3 regions of the Nocardiopsis sinuspersici genome follow, and region 1 is predicted to be linked to each of the others. Evidence: predicted binding sites of a transcription regulator. Region 1 holds the regulator's gene; each other region holds the start of a gene.

Region 1 (7,494 bases):
GTCTTCCCAGCAGTCCCCCGAGCAGCCGCAGCAGCCGCCGCAGTCTCAGGAAGCCCGGTTCTCCCAGCAGTTCCCTGAGCAGGCGCAGCCGCCGCGGGCGCGGCCATCCGGGCAGCAGTATCCCCAGCCCTCCCGGCAGCCGCCGCAGGCGTACCACCCGCAGCAGGCGGTGCAGCCCCAGGGGCGGTACCCGCAGCAGCGGTGGCCGCAGCCCCCACCGCAGGGATCGCCCGTCTCCGAGACGGTGCCGTCCGCCCAGCCGCAGAGCCGGGGGTGCGCCACCACAGCGGTGGTCGCCGCCGCACTCGTCCTGATCGTGCTCGCGGCGGGGGCGATCTGGTACGCGGTGGTGCGCGACGACCCCGCGACGGGCGACTTCGCGTCCGCGCCCGGGTGCGCCGTCGCCGAGACGGAGACCCTGGACGAGCTGGTGCCCGACCACGAGCTGGAGGTCGATGAGCCGGTCGGCGGCGAGAGGGACCCCTTCGGCTCGGGCCGGCAGTGCCGGTGGGCGACCCCGGGCGGGCCGGGCCGGGCGGTCCCGGGCGCCGCGACGCTGGTGATGGTGGCCGCTCCCAACCCGGGCGGTGTCACGACGGCCGTCGACAACCTGCGCACCACCACCTCCCAGCACGAGACCCGGAAGCTGGAGGGGGTCGGCGACGAGGCGGTGACCTGGATCCAGGGCGAGCCGTTCACGGTCTCCTGCGTGGGCGCCCGGGTGTCCAACCTGTACCTGGAGACCTGCTACAGCGTGGCGGCCGGCTACGACGCGTCGGAGCCGGGCGACGAGGAGCGGATCGTCGCGGGAGCCGAGGAGCTCGCGGTGTCCGTGGTGGAGGCGCTGCCGGAGTCCATCCCGGAGTAGCCGCCGGCCTTGCGGCGTCGGCCGGCCGCGGAGCCGGCACGGGCTACCAGGCGGTCTCCAGGAACTCCTCCAGCGCCGGGAAGACCTCCTCGGCGAAGGGCCGCTGGGAGTCCAGGACGGTGGAGCCGGGCTGGTCCTCGTAGCGGCGGAGGATGTGGTCGGCGCCGGGGATGTCGACGCGCTCGGCGTCCTCCAGACCGGTCATCAGCCGGTCCACGTCCTCGCGGGAGACCTGGGCGTCCTCCTCGCCCCACACCACCAGCACGGGTGTGCCCTCGGGCAGGTCCTCACCCAGCTCCACGGGGTCGAAGGAGTCCATGTAGGCCAGGAAGTCCTCGTTCCGCGGGGAGTAGACGCCCTGGACCACCGTGTCGATGTCCGCCGACCCGAGGGGGCGGCCCGCCCTGAGCGCCGCCCGTGCGGCGCGCGCGTCGGAGAGCGTCTGGACGGCCTGTCCCTCCTCGACCTGGCCCAGGGCCTCGGCCACGCGCACCTGCTCGGTGAGCTGTCGGTCGAGCAGGTCCAGGTAGCGGGTACCGGGGGGAGCGGCCAGCACCAGGGCGGGGGAGGGGGCGCCGTCGTCGATGAGCTCGTGGGCGCGCAGCGCGTAGAGGGCGCCCTCGCTGTGCCCGACGACGACCACCCGCTCGGGGTCGACCTCGGGCTGGGAGACGAGTTCGTCGTAGGCCGCCGCGACCTGCTCGTCGAAGAGCCGCGGGTCCACCGACCGGACCTCGCTTCCGGGCACCGGGGGCACGAAGCCGGATCCGCTGCCGTACTTGTCGTAGCGCAGCGAGGCCACCCCGGCGTCGGCCAGCACCCGGGACAGGTTCCAGTTGGTGTTGGCGTCCGGGCGCATGTCGCTGTTGCCGTCGCGGTCGGTGGGGCCGCTGCCGGAGATGATGAGCGCGCCGGGGACGGTGCCGGAGACACCCTCCGGCGTACGGAAGCTCGCGGACACCTCGTGCCCGCCGCCCTCGAAGGCCAGCTCCCTCTCGGTGCCGCCGACCCCCGGTACCTCGGCGCTCGCGCCGTCCTCCGACGCGGGTGCGCAGGCGGTGGACAACAAGGCGACGGCGACCCCGCCGACCAGCGCGGCGCGCAGGCGGGCGGTGGGGGAGGAGGCAGGTGTGAACACCCTCTCAGCCTAGCGGCTCGCGTCGGCGGCCCCGCTGCCGTCCACGCGTGCGGGGTCCTCCACCGTGCCGTCCGCGGCCGGGCGCTCCCCTCCGGCACGGGAGGTCCCCGGTCCGTCCGAGGGGGGACGGGCCGGGGACGCGAGGACTCAGACGCGGCGCATGACCGCGACGACCCTGCCGAGGATGGTGGCGGCGTCGCCGTTGATGGGCTCGTAGGCCTCGTTGCGGGGCATCAGCCACACGTGGCCGTCCTCCTCGCGGCGCAGCACCTTGACGGTCGCCTCCTCGTCCAGCAGCGCCGCCACGATGTCGCCGCTCTCGGCGTCCGGCTGCTGGCGGACCACCACCATGTCACCGTCGGTGATCGCGGCGTCGGTCATCGAGTCGCCGACGACGGTGAGCATGAACAGGTGCCCCTCGCCGACCAGCTGGCGGGGCAGGGCGAGCACGTCCTCCACCGACTCCTGGGCCAGGATCGGGCCGCCGGCGGCGATCCGGCCGACCAGCGGCACGGCCGCGGCGCGCGAGGGATCGATGTCCTCGGGGGTCACGGCCTGCCCGCCGGCGCGGCCGGGAGTACGCAGTTCCACCGCACGCGGCCGGTTCTGGTCGCGGTGCAGGTAGCCCTTGCGCTGGAGCACCTTGAGCTGGTGCGCCACGCTGGACGGGCTGGACAGGCCGACCACCTCCCCGATCTCCCTTATGGACGGGGGGAAGCCCCTCTCACGCACATAGCGCTGGATGCAGTTCAGCACGCTCTGCTGGCGCGCGGTGAGTTTGGGGGCTTCGGGCGTGGACCCGCCCGCGTTCTCCACTGGCGCAAGAACGGTGGCGGTGTCCGCGGTCCCGGGATTCTCCTCCGGCACGGCCGGGCCTCCTCGGCATTCGGTTCGGTCAGGGCCTGCTTGTGTGACTGCCACCGCCGGCCCGCGACCGCGCCGACCTGGGGGTCTGCGTGACGGCGAAACCAGCGTGATATCACCGCCAACTTTAGTCGTTGCGCACGGTGATATCAAACAAGCGTTCGAGACCGGAGTAATTGCCTCCGCGCCTTTCCGCGGTCAATTCCCGGCCCGTACTTATGTGTGTACACGCGTTCACGCCGCGTTGTCCCACGAATGCGCGAACAGGTGTCCGCGGGGCTCGTTTCGGTGTGATGCGGAAGACATCTTCTCCTGCGCCGGTCCGGCCGAAATTCCGGTGACGTGGTGATTCCCGGCACGGCGGGCCGCCGCGGTTCGCGGCCCGAGCGGTCCTCGGCGTTATCCTGGACCGCGGTGCCGGACGCCCCCGGGAGGCCGGCGGGCGCCGAGTCCCCCTGTCCGGGCGCCGGATCCTCCCGCTCCTTCGCCGTCGTCGTCCCCGTGGCCGCGCGGTCGTTCGCCGTGCGGGGACACGCCCCTGTCAGAGTTGCGTCGCGCGGCGCGGACCTCTAGGTTCGACCACAACATCTGGTGTTTGGGGAAGAGGTTCTCACCTAGAAGTTGTGGTTGTAGTTTAGTAGTATCTAAGGGTCGTCGTTCGGTGAGAGAAGCAGGTGAACCAGGGTGCACTGTCCGTTCTGCCGTCATCCGGACACCAGGGTGATCGACAGCAGGTCCACCGACGACGGCGCGGCCATCCGGCGCCGCCGGTCCTGCCCCGTCTGCGAGCGCAGGTTCACCACCCAGGAGACCGTCCTGCTGATGGTCGCCAAGCGCTCCGGGGTCACCGAGCCCTTCAGCAGGGCCAAGATCATCGCCGGGGTGCGCCGGGCCTGCCAGGGCCGTCCGGTCTCCGAGGACGCCCTCGCCAAACTCGGCCAGCAGGTCGAGGAGGAGATCCGCGGCCGCGGCCTGGCCGAGGTCCCGGCCCACGAGATCGGCCTGGCCATCCTCGGACCGATGCGCGAACTCGACGAGGTCGCCTACCTGCACTTCGCCAGCGTCTACCGCGGCTTCGAGAGCCTCGCCGACTTCGAGGCCGAGATCGCCAGCCTGCGGCGGGACCGTGAGCCCGAGCCCGACACCCAGACCAGTACCACCGGGTAGCGCCCTCCCGCGGCCGGGAGGCGACCGCGGGAGGGGCGCCGCCCCGGGGCGGGCACGGAGAAGAGCACGTCCGGTCCCGCGCCATCCCACGACAAGACGCCGCGCACGGCCGGTAGCCGTGCCCACGAGGTAGAGGTAGGGGAGATTCCGCGATGACGGAGACCGCCAGCGGTCCGACAGGACGCAAGGGCAAGGGGAACCGCAAGGGGATGAAGGTGAGGCGCGTCTTCACCTCTCCCGGCGTGCACCCCTACGACTCCCTGGAGTGGGAGCGCCGCGACGTCGTCATGACCAACTGGCGTGACGGCACGGTCAACTTCGAACAGCGCGGTGTGGAGTTCCCGACCTCCTGGTCGATGAACGCCACCCAGATCGTGGCGAGCAAGTACTTCCGCGGCGCGGTCGGCACCCCCGAGCGGGAGTGGAGCCTCAAGCAGCTCATCGACCGCGTCGTCGGCGTCTACACCGCCACCGGCCGCGAGCACGGCTACTTCGCCTCCGACGAGGACGCCGAGGTCTTCGACCACGAGCTCAAGTACGCCCTCGCCCACCAGTTGTTCAGCTTCAACTCCCCGGTGTGGTTCAACGTCGGCACCGCCTCCGCCCAGCAGGTCAGCGCGTGCTTCATCCTGTCCGTGGACGACACCATGGAGTCGATCCTGGACTGGTACAAGGAGGAGGGGATCATCTTCAAGGGCGGGTCCGGCGCGGGTGTGAACCTGTCGCGCATCCGCTCCAGCAAGGAGCTGCTCTCCTCCGGCGGCACCGCCTCGGGCCCCGTCTCCTTCATGCGCGGCGCCGACGCCTCGGCCGGAACCATCAAGTCCGGCGGCGCCACCCGCCGGGCGGCCAAGATGGTCGTGCTGGACGTCGACCACCCCGACATCCAGGACTTCGTCGAGACCAAGGCCCGCGAGGAGCACAAGATCCGTGCCCTGCGCGACGCCGGCTTCGACGTCGACCTGGGCGGCGACGACATGTTCAGCGTCCAGTACCAGAACGCCAACAACTCCGTCCGGGTCTCCGACGCGTTCATGCGCGCCGTGGAGACCGGCTCCGACTTCGGCCTGACCTCCCGCACCACCGGCGAGGCCGTCGCCACCGTCGACGCCAAGGACCTGTTCCACCGCATGGCCAAGGCCGCGTGGGAGTGCGCCGATCCGGGCCTCCAGTACGACGGCACGATCCAGGACTGGCACACCACGCCGGAGAGCGGACGTATCAGTGCGAGCAACCCGTGCTCGGAGTACCTCCACCTGGACGACTCGTCCTGCAACCTGGCCTCGATCAACCTGCTGAAGTTCCTGCGCGAGGACGACACCTTCGACGTGGAGGGCTTCACCAGGCTCACCGAGCTGGTCATCACGGCGATGGACATCTCCATCACCTTCGCCGACTTCCCGACCGAGAAGATCGGTGAGACCACCCGCGCCTTCCGCCAGCTCGGCATCGGCTACGCCAACCTGGGCGCCCTGCTGATGGCGACCGGCCACGCCTACGACTCCGACGGCGGACGCGCCGTCGCCGCCGCCGTCACCTCGCTGATGACCGGCGCCGCCTACCGGCGCAGCGCCGAGCTGGCCGGTGTGGTCGGCCCCTACGACGGCTACAAGCGCAACGAGCAGGGCCACAAGCGGGTCATGCGCAAGCACGCCGCCGCCAACGACGACCTGCGCACCGTGGGATCCCTGGAGGAGCCGATCCACGCCGCGGCCACCCGCGAGTGGGCCGAGTGCCTCAAGGTCGGCGAGCGCAACGGCTGGCGCAACGCCCAGGCGAGCCTGATCGCGCCCACCGGAACCATCGGGTTCATGATGGACTGCGACACGACCGGCATCGAGCCGGACTTCTCGCTGGTCAAGTTCAAGAAGCTGGTCGGCGGCGGCTCCATGCAGATCGTCAACCAGGCCATCCCGCGCGCGCTCAGGAACCTGGGCTACCAGGACGAGCAGGTGGAGGCGATCGTCGAGTACGTGGCCGAGAACGGCCACGTCGTGAACGCGCCGGGCCTGCGCCCCGAGCACTACGAGGTGTTCGACTGCGCGATGGGCCGCCGCTACATCCAGCCCATGGGCCACGTGCGGATGATGGCCGCGGCGCAGCCGTTCCTGTCCGGCGCGATCTCCAAGACGGTGAACGTGCCGGAGGAGGCCTCGGTCGAGGACTTCGAGCACATCTACTTTCAGGGCTGGAAGCTGGGCCTGAAGGCGCTCGCCGTCTACCGGGACAACTGCAAGGTCGGCCAGCCGCTGTCCACCGGCGGGACGAAGGAGAAGGAGAAGGCCGCGCCCGAGGCGGCGGGGACCGCCGAGGTGGCCCGCCCGGTCCGGCGCCGCCTGCCCAAGAAGCGCCCGAGCGAGACCACGTCGTTCTCCGTGGGCGGGGCCGAGGGCTACATCACCGCGGGCTCCTACCCCGACGACGGCCTGGGCGAGGTGTTCATGAAGCTCGGCAAGCAGGGGTCGACCCTGGCCGGGGTGATGGACGCCTTCTCCATCGCGATCTCCATCGCCCTGCAGTACGGGGTTCCGCTGGAGACCTACGTGGAGAAGTTCACGAACATGCGGTTCGACCCGGCGGGCATGACCGACGACCCGGACATCCGCATGGCCCAGTCGGTGGTGGACTACATCTTCCGCCGCCTGGCGCTGGACCACCTGCCCTACGACGAGCGTGCCGCCCTGGGGGTGCTGTCGGCCGCCGAGCGCCAGGCGCAGCTGGCGGGCGAGGACCCGGCCCAGGTCGCCGCGCAGGTGGAGTCCTACGCCCAGTCCGCCGCCACCCACGGGTCGGAGGCCGCCGAGGCCCCGGCCGAGTCCCGGGAGGAGGAGCCCGCGGCGGTGGAGAAGCCCACCGCGGCGCACTCCACCACGGAGCTGATGGAGGGCAAGGGCTTCGTCGCGGACGCGCCGCTGTGCGTCACCTGCGGTACCAAGATGCGCCCGTCGGGCAGCTGCTACGCCTGTGAGGGCTGCGGCGCCACCAGCGGTTGCAGCTGATCCACCGGGGCCGGACCGCCGGCGGGGGAGGGGCACGGCGTACGGCGCCGTGCCCCTCCCCCTTCCGCGTCGCGCCACCGTCTACGATCCGGACCTGCCAGGCGGCCGGATCCCGAGGACCCGGGTGTCCCGGCCGGCGGACCGGACCGACCGCGGTCGGCGGGATCCAGCGGTACCGGACCGGGCGCCTCAGTCGCGGTCGCGGTCACCCGAGGCGGCCGCGACCGCCGCGGTCGCCGCGGTCACCCCCAGCACGGCGGGCCAGGGGCCGACCTTCCTGGCCAGCGGGTGGGCCAGCCCGAAGGCCCCCAGGTACACGCCGGTGAGCGCGACCGCGGTGCCCACCCCCGACCGGCGCCGCCACGTCTCGAAGGCCGCGGCGCCGAACGCCGCCAGCACGACCCCGCCCAGCGGGCGGTTGCCGGTCGTGCGGGCCACCGTGTAGCCGCCGAGCAGGC
Region 2 (7,494 bases), 460 kb from region 1:
TCGCGCGCTCGGTGGTGGCGGCGGTGCTCGGTGGTGTGGTCGGCTGGATCGTGGGCCGCTCGGTGGTCGCGGTCCTGCCCGTGGGGGATGTGTGGCAGACGGCGGCGGTCGCCGCCGCTGCGGGCACCGCGGCCCTGGCCGCCTACGCGGCCGTCGCGGCGGCGGTGGACCGGTCGGCGGTGCGGGCACTCGCCAACCGGGCCGGGACCGTACTCGGACACAGGAGGGGGAAGCGGTGAACAGCAGGATCGCGCTGGTCGTGGGGACCAGCAGTGGAGGGGTGGGGCGCCACGTGCGCTCGCTGGGCGCGGGCCTGCATGCGCGCGGCCACCGGGTGGCGGTGCTCGGCCCGGCCTCGGCCGAGCGCGAGTTCGGCTTCACCTCGGCGGGGATGCGGTTCTCCCCGGTCCGGATCGGCGCGGCCCCCTCCGTGGGCGACCCCGGTGCCGTGCTGCGGCTGCGTGCCCTGACCCGGGGCGCGGACGTGGTCCACGCCCACGGGCTGCGGGCCGGTGCGCTGTGCGCGCTGGCGGGCGCCGCACCGCTGGTGGTGACCGCGCACAACGCGCCGCCGCTGGTCCGGGGTCCCCTGTCGGCGGCCTACCCGGTGCTGGAGCGGGTCGTGGCCGCCCGCGCGGACGCGGTGCTGGGTGTGTCCGGCGACCTGGTGCGGCGGCTGCGCGCCGCCGGGGCCCGGGACGCCCGGTTGGCGGTGGTGGCCGCGCCCGAGACCGGTACTCCGCTGAACGGGCGCGAGGCCACCCGGGCCGACCTGGCGGTGCGGACCGACCGGCCCCTGCTGCTGACCGTCGCACGACTGGCGGAGCAGAAGGGACTGGACATGCTGTTGGAGGCGGCGCCCGCCATCGCCGACCGCAGACCCGAGCCGGTGGTGGCCATCGCCGGGGACGGGCCCCTGTGGGGGCGTCTGCACGACACGGCCGCGGAGATGCGTGCCGACGTGCGCATGTTGGGATACCGCTCGGACGTGGCCGACCTGCTGGCGGCCGCGGACGTCTTCTGCCTGACCAGCCAGTGGGAGGGGCCGTCCCTGGTGATCATGGAGGCGCTGCGCGCGGGGCTTCCGGTGGTCTCCACCCGGGTCGGCGGCATCCCGGACCTGTACTCGGGGACGGTCCTGATGGTGCCCCCCGGGGACCCGGCGGCGTTCGCCGCCGCGGTGGGACGGGTACTGGACGACCCCGCGCTGGCCGAGGAGATGCGGGAGCGCTCACGCGAGGCGGCCAAGGCGCTGCCGACCGAGGACGACGCGGTGGAGGCGGCGACCGGGGTGTACAAGTCGGTACTGAGGCGGTGATCCGGGTAGCGGAGGAGCGGGTCCGGTCCGGGGCCCGGCCGTTTCCCGGACGGCGGCCCGGGGAAGCCCGGCCGCCGTGACCCGGCGGATCGGGGGAGATGTCCTCGGAGTGCGAGGAACAACACCTTCGCCGCGACTTATGCCAAGGGGGGTTCGATGACATCCTTGCTTGTGGCCCGGCGTGCACCGTGCGTGGTGACCTGCCGGTATCCTTGCTTGTCACGTGAGGGGAGTATCCCTGTCGCGACGGTGTCGTCATCACGGAGAACAGAGCCGTTCTCCCGGCGCCGTCGGCTCACTGCACGACGGTGTGAGCGGGAGAGACCTCCGGTTGTCCCACGTGCGCGCACCTCGCCCGCACGCACTGACCGGAGGAGAGTCCGTCCGTGAATGTTCCCCTGTGGCTCTGGGCCGCCACCATCGGCGCCATGGTCGTCATCCTGGCGATCGACCTGATCATCGTGGACCACCCCTGGAGCAAGACGAAGGGTCCCCAGGAGTTCGGCATGAAGCAGGCCGCCTGGTGGGCGGCCTTCTACATCGGCATCGCCATCGTGTTCGGCTTCGGTGTCTGGTACTTCGGCGGCGGGAACGCCGGCGCCGAGTACTTCGCCGGGTTCGTCACCGAGAAGAGCCTGAGCATCGACAACCTCTTCGTGTTCTACCTTCTGATGGGCTCCTTCGCGGTGCCCAAGAAGTACCAGCACGAGGTCCTGCTCGTCGGCATCGTGATCGCGCTGGTCATGCGCGGTATCTTCATCGTCCTCGGCGCCCAGGTGATCAACGCCTGGAGCGAGGTCTTCTACCTGTTCGGCGCCTTCCTCATCTACACCGGTTACAAGATCGTCCGTGACCACGTGAAGGGCGACGACGAGGACGAGGACTACACGCAGACCCCGGCGGTGCGGCTGGTCAGGCGCTTTTGGCCGGTGACCGACGAGTACCACGGCGCCAAGCTCACGGTGAAGCTCGACGGCAAGCGGCACGTCACGCCGATGCTGCTGGTCATCGTCGCGATCGGCATGATCGACCTGGTCTTCGCCGTCGACTCCATCCCGGCGATCTTCGGCCTGACCCAGGACGCCTACATCGTCTTCACCGCCAACGCGTTCGCCCTGCTGGGCCTGCGCCAGCTGTACTTCCTGCTGGCCGGCCTGATGGACCGCCTGGCCTACATCAGCTGGGGCCTGTCGGCGATCATGGTGTTCATCGGCGCGAAGATGATCCTGCACGCCCTGCACGAGAACGGCGTGCACGTGCCCGACATCGGTATCGGCGTGTCGCTGACCGTCATCCTCGGCATCATGACGCTCACCGTCGTCGGCAGCCTGCTCAAGTCCCGGTCCGACGAGCGCAAGCACCCCGAGCTGAAGTCGGAGAGGGACCCCTCGGCCGACCGCTCCTGACCGTACGGCGGTTCGAACCGCCCGTTCCCTGACAATCCGCAAAACGGCCGTATTCGAACGGCTGTTCGTCTATAGTGGTGGCACTTCGGCGCTCCGGCGCCGGGGTGCCACCACTTCTTCGAGGTGGAAGAAACCGTCGTCGGCGGTCGTTAGTCTGGACGGGCGGGGAACCGCGCGGCCCTCTCCCCGCCCCTCAGCGGCCCGCCTCCGAGGCCGGGACGGCTCCCGGGAGGCCTTCGACCGCCACACCGCGAAGCCACACACGGGTCGGCCGACGCCCGCGCGCCGAGGTCCGCTTCCTGTGCGCCAATGCCGAAGGATGTCTCACTCGATGGTCGAACAACTGGTAGTCCGGGGAGCCCGAGAGCACAACCTCAAGGACGTCTCGCTGGACCTGCCGCGCGACTCCATGATCGTGTTCACCGGCCTGTCCGGCTCGGGCAAGTCGTCGCTGGCCTTCGACACGATCTTCGCCGAGGGGCAGCGGCGCTACGTCGAGTCCCTGTCGGCCTACGCCCGCCAGTTCCTGGGCCAGATGGACAAGCCGGACGTGGACTTCATCGAGGGCCTGTCCCCGGCGGTGTCCATCGACCAGAAGTCCACCAGCCGCAACCCGCGCTCCACCGTCGGCACCATCACCGAGGTCTACGACTACCTGCGCCTGCTGTGGGCCCGCGTGGGAGTTCCGCACTGCCCGGAGTGCCACCGCGAGATCGCCCGGCAGACCCCCCAGCAGATCGTGGACCGAGTCCTGGAGATGGAGGAGGGCACCCGCTTCCAGGTGCTCGCCCCCGTCGTGCGCGGACGCAAGGGCGAGTACGTCGAGCTCTTCAAGGACCTGCAGTCCAAGGGCTACACCCGCGCCGTCGTGGACGGGCGGGCCGTGCGCCTGGACGAGGCGCCCAAGCTGGGCCGCTACGACAAGCACGACATCGCCGTGGTCGTGGACCGCCTCGCGGTCAAGCCCTCCGCGCGCGGGCGCCTGACCGACTCCGTCGAGACCGCCCTCAAGCTGGCGGGGGGCACCATCGTCCTGGACTTCGTGGACGTGGAGGCCGGCGACCCCGAGCGCGAGAAGGTCTTCTCCGAGCACCTGTACTGCCCCTACGACGACCTGTCCTTCGAGCAGCTCGAACCGCGCTCCTTCTCCTTCAACGCCCCCTACGGCGCCTGCCCCGCCTGCTCGGGCCTGGGCACCCGCATGGAGGTCGACCCCGACCTGCTGGTCCCCGACCCCGAGAGGACCCTGGCCGAGGGGGCCATCGGCCCCTGGTCGGGCGGACCCAACAGCGGCTACTGGGAGCGCATCCTCAAGGCGGTGGGCGAGGCCGTGGGCTTCGACCTGGACACCCCCTGGGAGAAGCTGCCGCGCCGCGCCCGCAAGGCCCTGCTGGAGGGGCACGACACCCAGGTCCACGTCTCCTACCGCAACCGGTACGGGCGCCACCGCTCCTACTACACCGAGTTCGAGGGCGTCATCCCCTGGGTCAGGCGCCGCCACTCCGAGACCGAGAGCGACTACGGTCGCGAGCGGCTGGAGGGGTACATGCGCACGGTGCCCTGCCCCACCTGCGAGGGGACCCGTCTCAAGCCGGTCATGCTGGCCGTGACCGTGGGCGGCAGGTCCATCGCCGAGGTCGCCCAGATGTCGCTCGGCGAGAGCGCGGCCTTCCTGGCCGAGCTCCGACTCTCCGAGCGCGACATGGTCATCGCCGCGCAGGTGCTCAAGGAGATCAACGCCCGCATGGGCTTCCTGCTCGACGTGGGCCTGGACTACCTGAGCCTGGCCCGCTCCTCCGGATCGCTCTCCGGCGGCGAGGCCCAGCGCATCCGCCTGGCGACCCAGATCGGCTCCGGCCTGGTGGGCGTGCTCTACGTGCTCGACGAGCCCTCCATCGGCCTGCACCAGCGCGACAACGCCCGCCTGCTGGAGACCCTGCAGCGGCTGCGCGACATCGGCAACACGCTCATCGTCGTCGAACACGACGAGGACACCATCCGCAACGCCGACTGGGTGGTCGACATCGGCCCCGGCGCGGGCGAGCACGGCGGCCACGTCGTGGTCTCGGGGATCGTGGACGAGCTGCTCACCTCCCCCGAGTCGCTGACCGGCGACTACCTGGCCGGACGGCGCAGCATCGAGGTGCCCGCCACACGGCGTCCCCTCACCCGGGGGCACGAGCTGGTGGTCAGGGGCGCGCGCGAGAACAACCTCGACGGCGTCGACGTCACCTTCCCGCTGGGCGTCTTCACCGCCGTCACCGGCGTGTCGGGTTCGGGCAAGTCCACCCTGGTCAACGAGATCCTGTACAAGGCGCTGGCCAAGGAGCTCAACGGGGCGCGCGACGTGCCCGGCCGCCACCTGCGGGTCAACGGCACGGGCAAGGTCGACAAGGTCGTGCACGTGGACCAGAGCCCCATCGGGCGGACCCCCCGCTCCAACCCGGCCACCTACTCCGGGGTCTTCGACCACGTCCGCAAGCTGTTCGCGCAGACCACCGACGCCAAGACGCGCGGCTACATGCCCGGCCGGTTCTCCTTCAACGTCAAGGGCGGACGCTGCGAGGCCTGCGCCGGGGACGGCACGCTCAAGATCGAGATGCAGTTCCTGCCCGACGTCTACGTGCCCTGCGAGGTGTGCCACGGCGCCCGGTACAACCGGGAGACCCTCCAGGTCCGGTACAAGGGCAAGAACATCTCCGAGGTGCTCGACATGCCCATCTCCGAGGCCCTGGAGTTCTTCGAGCCGATCAACGCGATCCGCCGCCACCTGCAGACCCTGGCGGACGTCGGCCTGGGGTACGTGCGGCTGGGCCAGCCCGCCACCACGCTCTCCGGCGGCGAGGCGCAGCGGGTCAAGCTCGCCTCCGAGCTACAGCGCCGCTCCACCGGGCGGACGGTGTACGTACTCGACGAGCCCACCACCGGCCTGCACTTCGAGGACATCCGCAAGCTCCTGGGCGTGCTCGACCGGCTGACCGACAGCGGCAACACGGTGATCGTCATCGAACACAACCTCGACGTCATCAAGACCGCCGACCACGTCATCGACATGGGGCCCGAGGGCGGCTCCGGCGGCGGCAGGGTGGTCGCCGAGGGCACGCCCGAGGAGGTCGCGGCGGTGGCCGAGTCCTACACCGGGCGGTTCCTGGCCAAGACGCTCTGACGGCCGGGGCGGGGGAGTCCCTCCGGGCACCCCGGAACCGGGCACCCCGCCATGGCTACTACATTGTGTAGTGATATTTCGGCGCAGGTGAGGAGCGTTTGGTCGTGGCCGCTAAGAAGACGTGTGGGTGCGGGATGAGCAGGCGCCGCCTGCTCGGGACGGCGGGGGCGGCCGCGGCCGTCACGGCCGCGAGCGCCTGCGGCGGCGAGGAGCCCAGGGCTCAGGAGGTCCGGTACGGCCAGGTGGTCGGACAGACCACCGACGTCCCCGAGGGCGCCGGGACCGTCTTCAGCAACAGCAAGCTGGTCGTCACCCAGCCGGAGAAGGGCGACTACCGGGCTTTCGGCGCCGCGTGCACGCACGGGGGCTGCACCGTCCAGGAGGTGGACGAGGTCATCCGCTGCCTGTGCCACGGCAGCGAGTTCGACATCTCCACGGGAGAGCCGGTGACCGGGCCGGCGCAGGACCCGCTGGAGTCGTTCGTCGTGACCGTCGACGGCACCGACATCGTCCTGGAGTCGGCCGCGGAGTCCTGAGGGCCGGTCCGCCGCCCGCCACACGCGAACGGCGCCCGGAGCGAATCGCTCCGGGCGCCGTTCACGTCGTGTGGCGGGGTTCCTCAGGGGGCTCAGGCCTCGCCGGGGTCGCCTCCGGGAGGGCCGCTGACGCCGTTGGGCTCGTGGCGGCGAAACGCCGAGGTCGGGAACCGGGAGGCGTAGGAGGCCTCGCCGTCGTCCTGGGCGAGGAACTGGGTTCGGTCGCGCGGCAGGGACTCGGGGTAGTTGGCGACCAGCCAGCCGATCAGGTGCTCGCGGATCTGGCAGGCGATGTCCCACTGGTTGCCCGTGTCGGCGGCGGTGGCCACCACCCGCACCATCACGTCGCCGGCCTCGGTGATGTCCACGACCTGGCAGGACCAGCTGCGCCCGTCCCAGTGCTTGCTGGAGGTGATCAGGCGCCCGGTCTCCTCTCGCAGCTCCTCGATCGGAACCTCCCAGTCCAGCGGCAGCATCACCTTGGCGGTGATCGCCGTGCTCTGCTTGGTCCAGTTCTCGAAGCTGGTCGTGGTGAAGTTGGCGACCGGGACCACGAGGCGGCGCTCGTCCCAGATCTTGATGGTGACGTTGACCAGGCTGAGCTCCTCGACCCGGCCCCACTCGCCCTCGACCACGACCACGTCGCCGATGCGCAGCGCGTCGCTGAAGGCCAGCTGCAGCCCGGCGAACAGGTTGCTCAGGGTGGACTGGGCGGCCACACCGGCGACGATGCCGATGACGCCCGCGGAGGCCAGCAGCCCGGCGCCGAGGGCCTGGACCTCGTCGAAGGTGAACAGGATGGAGGCGATCGCCAGGACCACGATGATCGAGGTGATGACCCTGCGCAGCAGCCGTACCTGGGTCTGGATGCGCCTGGCCTTGCGGTCGGCGTCACCGTTGGCGATCGACAGGCGCGCCAGGATCATGTCCGTGGCGGCGTAGGCCAGACTGATGCCCAGCGCCGTCAGCGTCGCGATCATCAGGATGCTCATCGCGTGGTCGATGGTCCGGAACGTGCTCCAGTCCACCTCGTTCGGGCCGTTGCCCGGGTTGGGCAGGGCAAGGTTC
Region 3 (7,494 bases), 130 kb from region 1:
ACGCCGAGGGTGAGCGCCAGGCCCGCATCCTCAAGGCCGAGGGCGCCCGCCAGCAGGCCATCCTGGAGGCCCAGGGCGACCAGCAGGCCGCGATCCTGCGCGCCGACGGCGAGGCCCAGGCGATCGAGCGCGTGTTCCAGGCCGTGCACACCAACAACGCCGACGCCAAACTGCTCGCCTACAAGTACCTGGAGACCCTGCCGAGCCTCGCGCAGGGCGAGGGCAACACCTTCTGGGTGATCCCGGGCGAGCTCACCGAGGCCGTCAAGAACGTCAGCCACGCCTTCTCCGGGAATGCTCCCCAGACCGAGGCGCCCTCCACGGAGAAGGAGGACGAGGCGGCCCCGAGCGGTCCGGCGCAGATCGGCGCTCCCGACCCCGCCCACTCCTCCTCCGCCCAGGCCGCGGCGGAGGCGGCCGAGGCGGCCGAGCGGGCGGTCGCCGACGCGCGCGACGACGTCCGCAGGGCCGGAGCGAAGATCGGCACGACACCGGACCCGCGCGAGGAGGGATAGCCCTCCGAGGACGACGGGGGAGGGCGGGCGCCCTCCCCCGAGCCGTGTCCGGCGGGCGCCGGGCTCAGACCAGCAGCAGCTTGCCGGTGGTCCTGCGCGAGGCCAGGTCGCTCTGGGCGCGCCCTGCCTCGGACAGCGGGTAGCGGCCGCCGATCCGCACGTCCAGGCGGCCCGCCTCCACCAGCGTGAACAGGTCGCGGGCCCGGCCCAGCAACTCCTCGCGGTCGGCCACGAAGTAGGCCAGCGAGGGCCGGGTCAGGTACACGGAGCCGGCGGAGTTGAGCCGCTGCGGGTCCACCGGGGCCACCTCGCCGGAGGACTGTCCGAACAGGGCCAGCACACCGCGCGGGCGCAGCGAGGCCAGGCTGGCGTCGAAGGTGTCCCTGCCCACGCCGTCGTAGACCGCGGCGACACCCTCGCCGCCGGTGAGGTCGCGTACCGCCTCGGCGACGGGGGTCTCGGTGTAGCGGACGACCTCGTCCGCGCCCGCCTCGCGCGCGATCCGCTCCTTCTCCTCGGTGGAGACGGTGCCGATGACTCGTGCGCCGCGCTCCTTGGCCAACTGTGTGACCAGCAGCCCGGTGCCGCCCGCCGCCGCGTGCACCAGCACGGTGTCGCCCTCGGAGACCGGGTACACCGAGCGGACGAGGTAGTGGGCGGTCATGCCCTGTAGGAGCAGGGCGGCGGCCTGCTCGCCGGGGACCGCGTCCGGAACGGGGACGACCAGGGAGGCCCTGACCACGGCCCGGTCGGCGTAGGCGCCGGGGGCCATCGCCCAGCCGACCCGCTGCCCGACGGACAGGCCGGTGACGCCGTCGCCGACGGCGGCGACCACACCGGCGGCCTCCATCCCGGGAACGTAGGGGAGCGGGACGTCGTACAGGCCGCTGCGCTGGTAGATGTCGATGAAGTTGACCCCGCGGGCCTCCACGTCGACCAGAACCTCGCCCGGACCGGCCACGGGGTCGGCCGTCTCGGTCAGCCGCAGGACCTCGGGTCCGCCGGTCTCCTCGATCACGATGGCGCGCATGGGTCCACTGCTCCTTTTCGGATACGTTCCCGGCATCATGCCAGTCCGGCTCCGGGTCCGCCATGGCGGACCGACCCCTACTCCCCGTTCTCCTCGAGGATCTCGTGGAGCTCGAAGCCGGTGAAGAACGCCCCGAGCGGATCGTTGCCCCACCCCTGACGGGTCACGAAGCCGATCCGGCGGCGGTCCTCCGCGTCCTCGGCGTCGTCGGGGAGGGGTTCCTCGTCCACCGTGGTCAGGACGTGCTCCCCGTTGACCCACATGGACATCTCCATGGTGTCCGCGGCCCCGTCGAAGCGGCAGGCCATCGTGACGGTGTTGGTGGGGATCGCCTCGGCGTCGAAGTCGTACGGGTCGTCGCGGTCCTCGTAGCCGTACTCGGCGCGCACCGACTCGTCGAAGAGGGGGTAGGAGGCGTAGCCGGGCACGTCGGTGCTCTCCGCGAGGACACTGTCCCCCTCCACCTCGCTCATCCGGCGGATCGACGCGCCCTGGCCGTCGTAGCGCAGCAGGGCCTCGTACTGGCTGCGGCCCTCCTCGCCGTCGTTGTCCCAGCAGCGCACACCGAACCAGGCCTGTTCGGGACCCTCGGCCACGTACGCGGTGGTGCTGACCAGCACGCTCGGCGGCAGCACCTCCTCCCCTTCCTGCTCCAGGTCCACGACCTCGCCGCGGCTGGGCTGGGTCTCGGGATCGAGTTGGAGCAGGACGCCGCGCTTCTCGGCCCAGTAGCCGTCGGACTCCCCGTGCTCGAAGGTGGTGCTGACCCAGCCGGGGTCGGAGCTGAAGTCGGGGTTGTAGAGCGAGACGGTGTTCTCCGGGATCGCCGCCCCGCCGTTCAGCAGGACCACGGCGCCGACGGCGGCCGCCAGGACCACCGCGCCCGCGGCCGCTCCGATCACCGCGAACCGCCTGCGGCCGCGCTCGGACGGTGTGCCTCCAGGGCGGCCCGGACCGTCTGGGGCACTCGGACCACCGGGGCCGCCCGGGACACCGGGACCGCCCGGGCCGGAGTACGAGCTGAATGCGGGCCGGCCCTGCGGCGAAGATCCGTGGCCGCCGTGCATCTGGTGGCTCGGGGGGATGTGGCCGCCGGAGGGGCCGTAGTGGCCGGGGGCCTGCTGCCCCCGGGGCGGATATCCGCCGTGCCGCATCTCCTGCTGGGGGCCGGTGGGCGGGAGGCCCTGGCCCGGCCGCTGTTCCGTCCGGGGCCGCTGGGCCGTGGGAGGCGGCCGGTCCGACCACTGTCCCTGGGCGGGCTGCCCGTACGGGGGGTACTGCGTGTGCCGTGTCTGGGCGGGCCGGCCTCCGGGCGGTGTCGCCGTGCCCGGTTCGGGACCGTCCTCCTGCTGCGGCACCTCCGCCGGCCGGGGTCCGCTCGGCGCCCGGGGGCCGGACTCCCCGGCCTGTTCCCCGGGGGCACGCGGGGGCCGGCCGGGAACGGGAGCGCTGCTCGGCGGGGCCCACGAGACGCTGATGCTGCGGCTCACCTCGGCCTCCTCCGGCTCGTCCTGCCCGGTCAGCCGGGCCAGGATCTGCTGGGAGGTGGGGCGGTTCTCCGGGGCCTTGTCCAGGGCCGAGCCGACCAGGTCGTACAGGCTAGGGTCCAGGCCGTCCAGGCGAGGCGGTGCCGAGGAGATGTTGTGCAGCACCGCGGGCACCGTGGCGGCGTCGAAGGGGGCCGAGCCGGTGCACGCGAACGCCACCAGGCAGCCCCACGCGAAGACGTCGGCGGCCGCGGTGGCCTGCTGCCCCAGGATCAGCTCCGGCGCCATGTAGGAGGGCGTCCCCATGAGCTGGCTGGAGCGGGTGACCGCGCCCCCCGAGCCGTCCAGGGCACGGGCGATGCCGAAGTCGATGACCTTCGGGCCGACTGGTGACAGCAGTACGTTCGCGGGCTTGAGGTCGCGGTGGACCACCCCGGACCCGTGGATGGCGGTGAGCGCGGCGGCCACGCCCATGGCCAGGCCGTCCAGGGTGCCGCCCGCCATCACGCCGTCCGCGCGGATGGCCTCGTCCAGGTTCGGGCCGGGCACGTACTCCGAGACGATGAAGAGGAGGTCGCCCTCCAGGCGCGCGTCGATCACTCCGGCGGTGGAGAAGCGGGCCACACGGCGGGCCGACTCGACCTCGCGGGCGAAGCGGAGCCGGAAGGACTCGTCGTCGGCCAGGTCGGGGTGGATGAGCTTGACGGCGACGGGGCGGTCGGAGGCGTCCCTGGCGAGGTAGACGGTTCCCATGCCGCCCCGGCCGAGACGGCTCACGACGCGGTAACCGTCGAGTTCGCTTGGGTCCCCCGCTCGCAGGGGTTTGCCGCTCTGGTGCCCGTTCGACGTCACAGTTGGGGGTCCTCATATGAATCGTGGAGTTCGCGCCTGACAGCGTATCGATGCCGACACGCCCGCACGCTCTGGACTGGCTGGTCCCGCGGGTCTACGGGGGAGCGCGTGGCCCGTGGGGGGTCTCGGGGCGGCGCGAGGATGCGCCGGGAGTCGGTCCGGGTGGATCTCCTGGAGCTGGGATTCTTCGAACAGTACGCCGATGGGCCGATCGCGGGAACCGGCTGCACATGGCCCGGTAGGGCCGTTCCCGCGAACGCGCGGGACGCGAGGCGGTGGCCCCCGGTCACATGAGGGGATGCGGGTCGGCCCGAAACAGTTCCACGGGAGCGCTGGTTTCGCTAGGATCAGAACACACGTTCGAACACCTGTTCGCGTCTTTCCCACGGGTGGGTGCCCCGGTGGCGTGTGCCGAGACTGTCAGGAGGCGAATGATGCTGAGGGGAAGTGTCGTGGGACGTTACTACGGGGCGGAGGTCACCGTTGTCGAGGATGACGGGCGCCCGGCCCGGTTCACGTGGAACGACAGGGTGTACGGGGTGCGCAGGATCCTCGAACACTGGGTCACCCTGCGCATGGACTGGACCCCCGCGCGCGAGTCCCAGGTGCCCGAGCGCAGGCACTGGAGGGTGGAGGCCGGTACGGCGCAGTCACAGGGGGTGTACGAACTGCGCCACGACACCTCGACCGGCAGGTGGCTGCTCTCCCGTGTGTGGGGGTAGGCCCTCCCGTCTCCCTCCCACCGCCCTCAACGGACGCCTGCGGCGCGGCCCTTTCCCGCCGTCTCCCTCCCGCCACCCTCAACGGACACCTGCGGCGCGGTCCTTCTCGCCCGTCTCCCTCCCGCCGCCCTCAGCGGACGCCGCACGCGGTCCTTTCCGTGCCCGCCCGTGGAGCGGGGCCGTCGGCCACACGGCCGCGGGGTCAGACCAGGTCGGCGGGCAGGAGGCTGTACACGGCCAGGTCGGCGCGACCCTCGTGCAGCGGCATCGCGCTGCGCTCGACACCCTCGAAACCGAACCCGGCGCGCTCCGCGACCCGGCGCGATCCGGTGTTGTCGGTGGCCGCCTTGATCTCCACCCGCTGGAAGCCCTGGCCGACCGCCCAGCGCGAGACGGCCACGGCCGCCTCGGTCGCGTACCCGCGGCCGCGCCCCCAGGGCGAGACCCAGTAGCCGACCTCGGTGGTCATCGCGGTCCACAGGACGCGTACCAGGCCCACCGATCCCACCAGACGTCCGGTCTCCTGCTCCACCATGGCCCACTGCTGTCCCTCACCGCCGGTGCGCACGCCGGGAGCCGTCTCGCGGCACCACGCCTCGGCGTCCTCACGGGTGTAGGGCACGCCGGGGCCGGGGAGGGGGATCCACCTCTGGATACCGGGGTCGGAGCAGGAGGCGTACACGTCGTCGATGTCGTCCTCGACGAACGCGCGCAGCCGCAGGTGTTCGGTCTCCAAGATCACGGACGGCAGGACCGGTCTGCCCTGGGTGGTGGTCACGCTGGCGCCTCTCCATCGGTTCGGGGTGCGCTCACGATACGCGCAGTTCCGAGGGCCCGGCACCTGCTTTCCCCTCACTCGGACAGCGGGGACCGGGGCCGCGGCGGCGCCTTCGGGACTCCGTCCGGAATCCTCCCCGCCCCGCCCGGGGACCGTGGTGCCGCGGGTCCCGGACGGGCCCGCCGGGGGACTCCTCGGCGCCGTCCGGAGGCGCCTCAGGCCAGGCCGGAGACGACACGCCGGCGGACGGCGGAGTCGAACACCTCCGCGAACGCGTTGCCCGGGCACTCGGTCGCCAGCCAGTCGCGGTGCCGCGAGAGCGCCTCGCCCGGGGTGACCACGCCCGTAGCGGGGTTCACGTAGTCGATGCGCTCCGCCGGGTCCACACCCGTCACCGCGCACAGCACACGCAGCACGTCGACCAGTGAGTCCTGCGCGGCCCTCGTGGGGAGTTCGTCGGTGAAATCCCCGAGCAGGCACACTCCGATGTTGCCCTGGTTGAAGCCGTAGGCGTGCCCGGCGGTCACCGGGCGGGCCCGTCCCGGAAGCGGGAGCCCGGAGAAGACCGGCACGCCGTCCCCACCCGAGTGGCGTCCCTCGTAGACCACCCCGTCGGGGTCGATGAGCAGGTGGTAGCCGATGTCGCCCCAGGCCTGCCGCACAGCGTGCAGGTAGTACACCGCCCGCACGTCCGCCGCGTGGTCGTCCCCCGTCGGGATCGCGGTGTGGTGGACGGTCAGCGCCTGCGCCGGGTGGAACTCCGCCTCCCACAGGTCGGTGCCCTCGTCGTCGAAGCGCCAGGACTCGTCGGCGCCCCAGCCCGCGCGGGTGCGGAACGGGAGCGGGGCCAGGCCGCGCGGCACGTCGGATGACCTCGAGGGAAGCCACGCCTGTTCGGGACCGCCCAGACGCAGCCCCTCTCCGTCACGCAGGTTCACGGCGGCGGCCTCTCCCCTCGAACGCACCTCGTAGCCGGTGGCACCCTCCGGCGCGCGCACCAGCGCGCCCGCGACCTGGCCGCGGTCGTCGCGGCCCTCGGAGTGAAGGTGTACCGGGCGCCACCCGCCCAGGCCGTCCGCGGTCTCGAAGCGGACCGCCGTATCGGTTTCCCCGGGCCTGCCGGTGACGGCCACCATGTCGAAGCGCATGCCGGGCCGGACGAGTCCGCCCGGTCCGCCGGGCCGGGCCAGCACCCGGGGCACGACCCGGTCGCCGACGTCCCCGGCGAGAGCGGGGCGTGGGGAGGGGAGGGCGGTGCTCAGCGCGGTCAGGCCCGCGGCGGCGGTGGCACCTGCCAGGAGGGTACGCCTTCGCATGTGTGTCCGTCCGTTCGGCTCTTGCGGCTGGGCTCCCGGGAAGCGGGAACCCCGACACCCTTGCACGGCTCTGTGGCCCACGTCACGAACGGCACGGCCGAATCTGTGGCAGGTGGTAGTTCCTGTGTCAGGTGATGGTTTCTGTGGTGGCGAGGCGGCCCACTCGACTTCGCCGTCCACGTGAGGGCGGAGCGCCACCGGCCCTGGCCGCGGGGGAGGCGTGCCGCTCCCGGACGCGGTCGCCGAGACGGACGCCCGGGCGGTGCCCCCGGTCCGCACCGAATCGGCGGATCCGGCACCCGCCCGCCCCGATCGGCTGTCGCACATGCCCTGACCTGGTGCGGAGAGGACCTGGTCTTCCGTAAACCCAGCGTGCCCCCGCGGACTCTGGCACAGTTGGTGATGACTTTGAGGGTCCCGGTGTCGAGCCGGGGCCGATGGCCCGGGGTCTCGGGGGACCCGTGCGAAAGGCGAGAAAGCCGCTGGCTACGCTTGTCGGTCAATACCGAACCAAGCGGAAACGGGCCGTCGAAACACCTCTTTCGGGGAGCGATCATGACCAAGGATGACCGCGAGGACGCCCGGCGCGGCGAGGAGAGCGGACACGAACCACCCCGGTGGCACGGCGGCAGACCTGCCCCGGGGACCGGTCCCCGCCTCGGCGGCCTGCTGGACGGGCTTCCCGAGAGCGGGCGCGGTACCCAGGCCCAGACGCCCGGGAACGGCGCACCGACCAACCCGTTCCGGCAGCGGCCCGCCCCGCCACGGACGGCCGAACCGGCCGAGCCCGTACC

Evidence for each region. Region 1 encodes LexA, which represses DNA repair genes until DNA is damaged. Its sites were predicted from a motif close to TCGAACANNTGTTCGA; they were not measured.
Region 2: a site for LexA is predicted at 2,778-2,793, ahead of uvrA (excinuclease ABC subunit UvrA). Genes of this name have one in related genera too.
Region 3: a site for LexA is predicted at 4,245-4,260, ahead of NOSIN_RS15830 (DUF6504 family protein). Genes of this name have one in related genera too.

The regions. Positions count from the first base shown of each region.
Region 1 is NZ_MCOK01000001.1:3,525,669-3,533,162, reverse strand. It holds gene NOSIN_RS26810 (hypothetical protein) at 1-157, opposite strand, end outside; gene NOSIN_RS15270 (hypothetical protein) at 245-868, shown strand; gene NOSIN_RS15265 (alpha/beta fold hydrolase) at 912-2,006, opposite strand; gene lexA (transcriptional repressor LexA) at 2,154-2,873, opposite strand; gene nrdR (transcriptional regulator NrdR) at 3,555-4,037, shown strand; gene NOSIN_RS15250 (vitamin B12-dependent ribonucleotide reductase) at 4,190-7,036, shown strand; gene NOSIN_RS15245 (hypothetical protein) at 7,226-7,494, opposite strand, start outside.
Region 2 is NZ_MCOK01000001.1:3,060,925-3,068,418, reverse strand. It holds gene murJ (murein biosynthesis integral membrane protein MurJ) at 1-239, shown strand, start outside; gene NOSIN_RS13155 (glycosyltransferase family 4 protein) at 236-1,318, shown strand; gene NOSIN_RS13150 (TerC family protein) at 1,705-2,724, shown strand; gene uvrA (excinuclease ABC subunit UvrA) at 3,056-5,890, shown strand; gene NOSIN_RS13140 (Rieske (2Fe-2S) protein) at 6,025-6,426, shown strand; gene NOSIN_RS13135 (mechanosensitive ion channel family protein) at 6,519-7,494, opposite strand, start outside.
Region 3 is NZ_MCOK01000001.1:3,654,311-3,661,804, reverse strand. It holds gene NOSIN_RS15845 (SPFH domain-containing protein) at 1-515, shown strand, start outside; gene NOSIN_RS15840 (quinone oxidoreductase family protein) at 580-1,545, opposite strand; gene NOSIN_RS15835 (serine/threonine-protein kinase) at 1,623-3,884, opposite strand; gene NOSIN_RS15830 (DUF6504 family protein) at 4,316-4,606, shown strand; gene NOSIN_RS15825 (GNAT family N-acetyltransferase) at 4,809-5,384, opposite strand; gene NOSIN_RS15820 (peptidoglycan recognition protein family protein) at 5,600-6,700, opposite strand; gene cobT (nicotinate-nucleotide--dimethylbenzimidazole phosphoribosyltransferase) at 7,256-7,494, shown strand, end outside.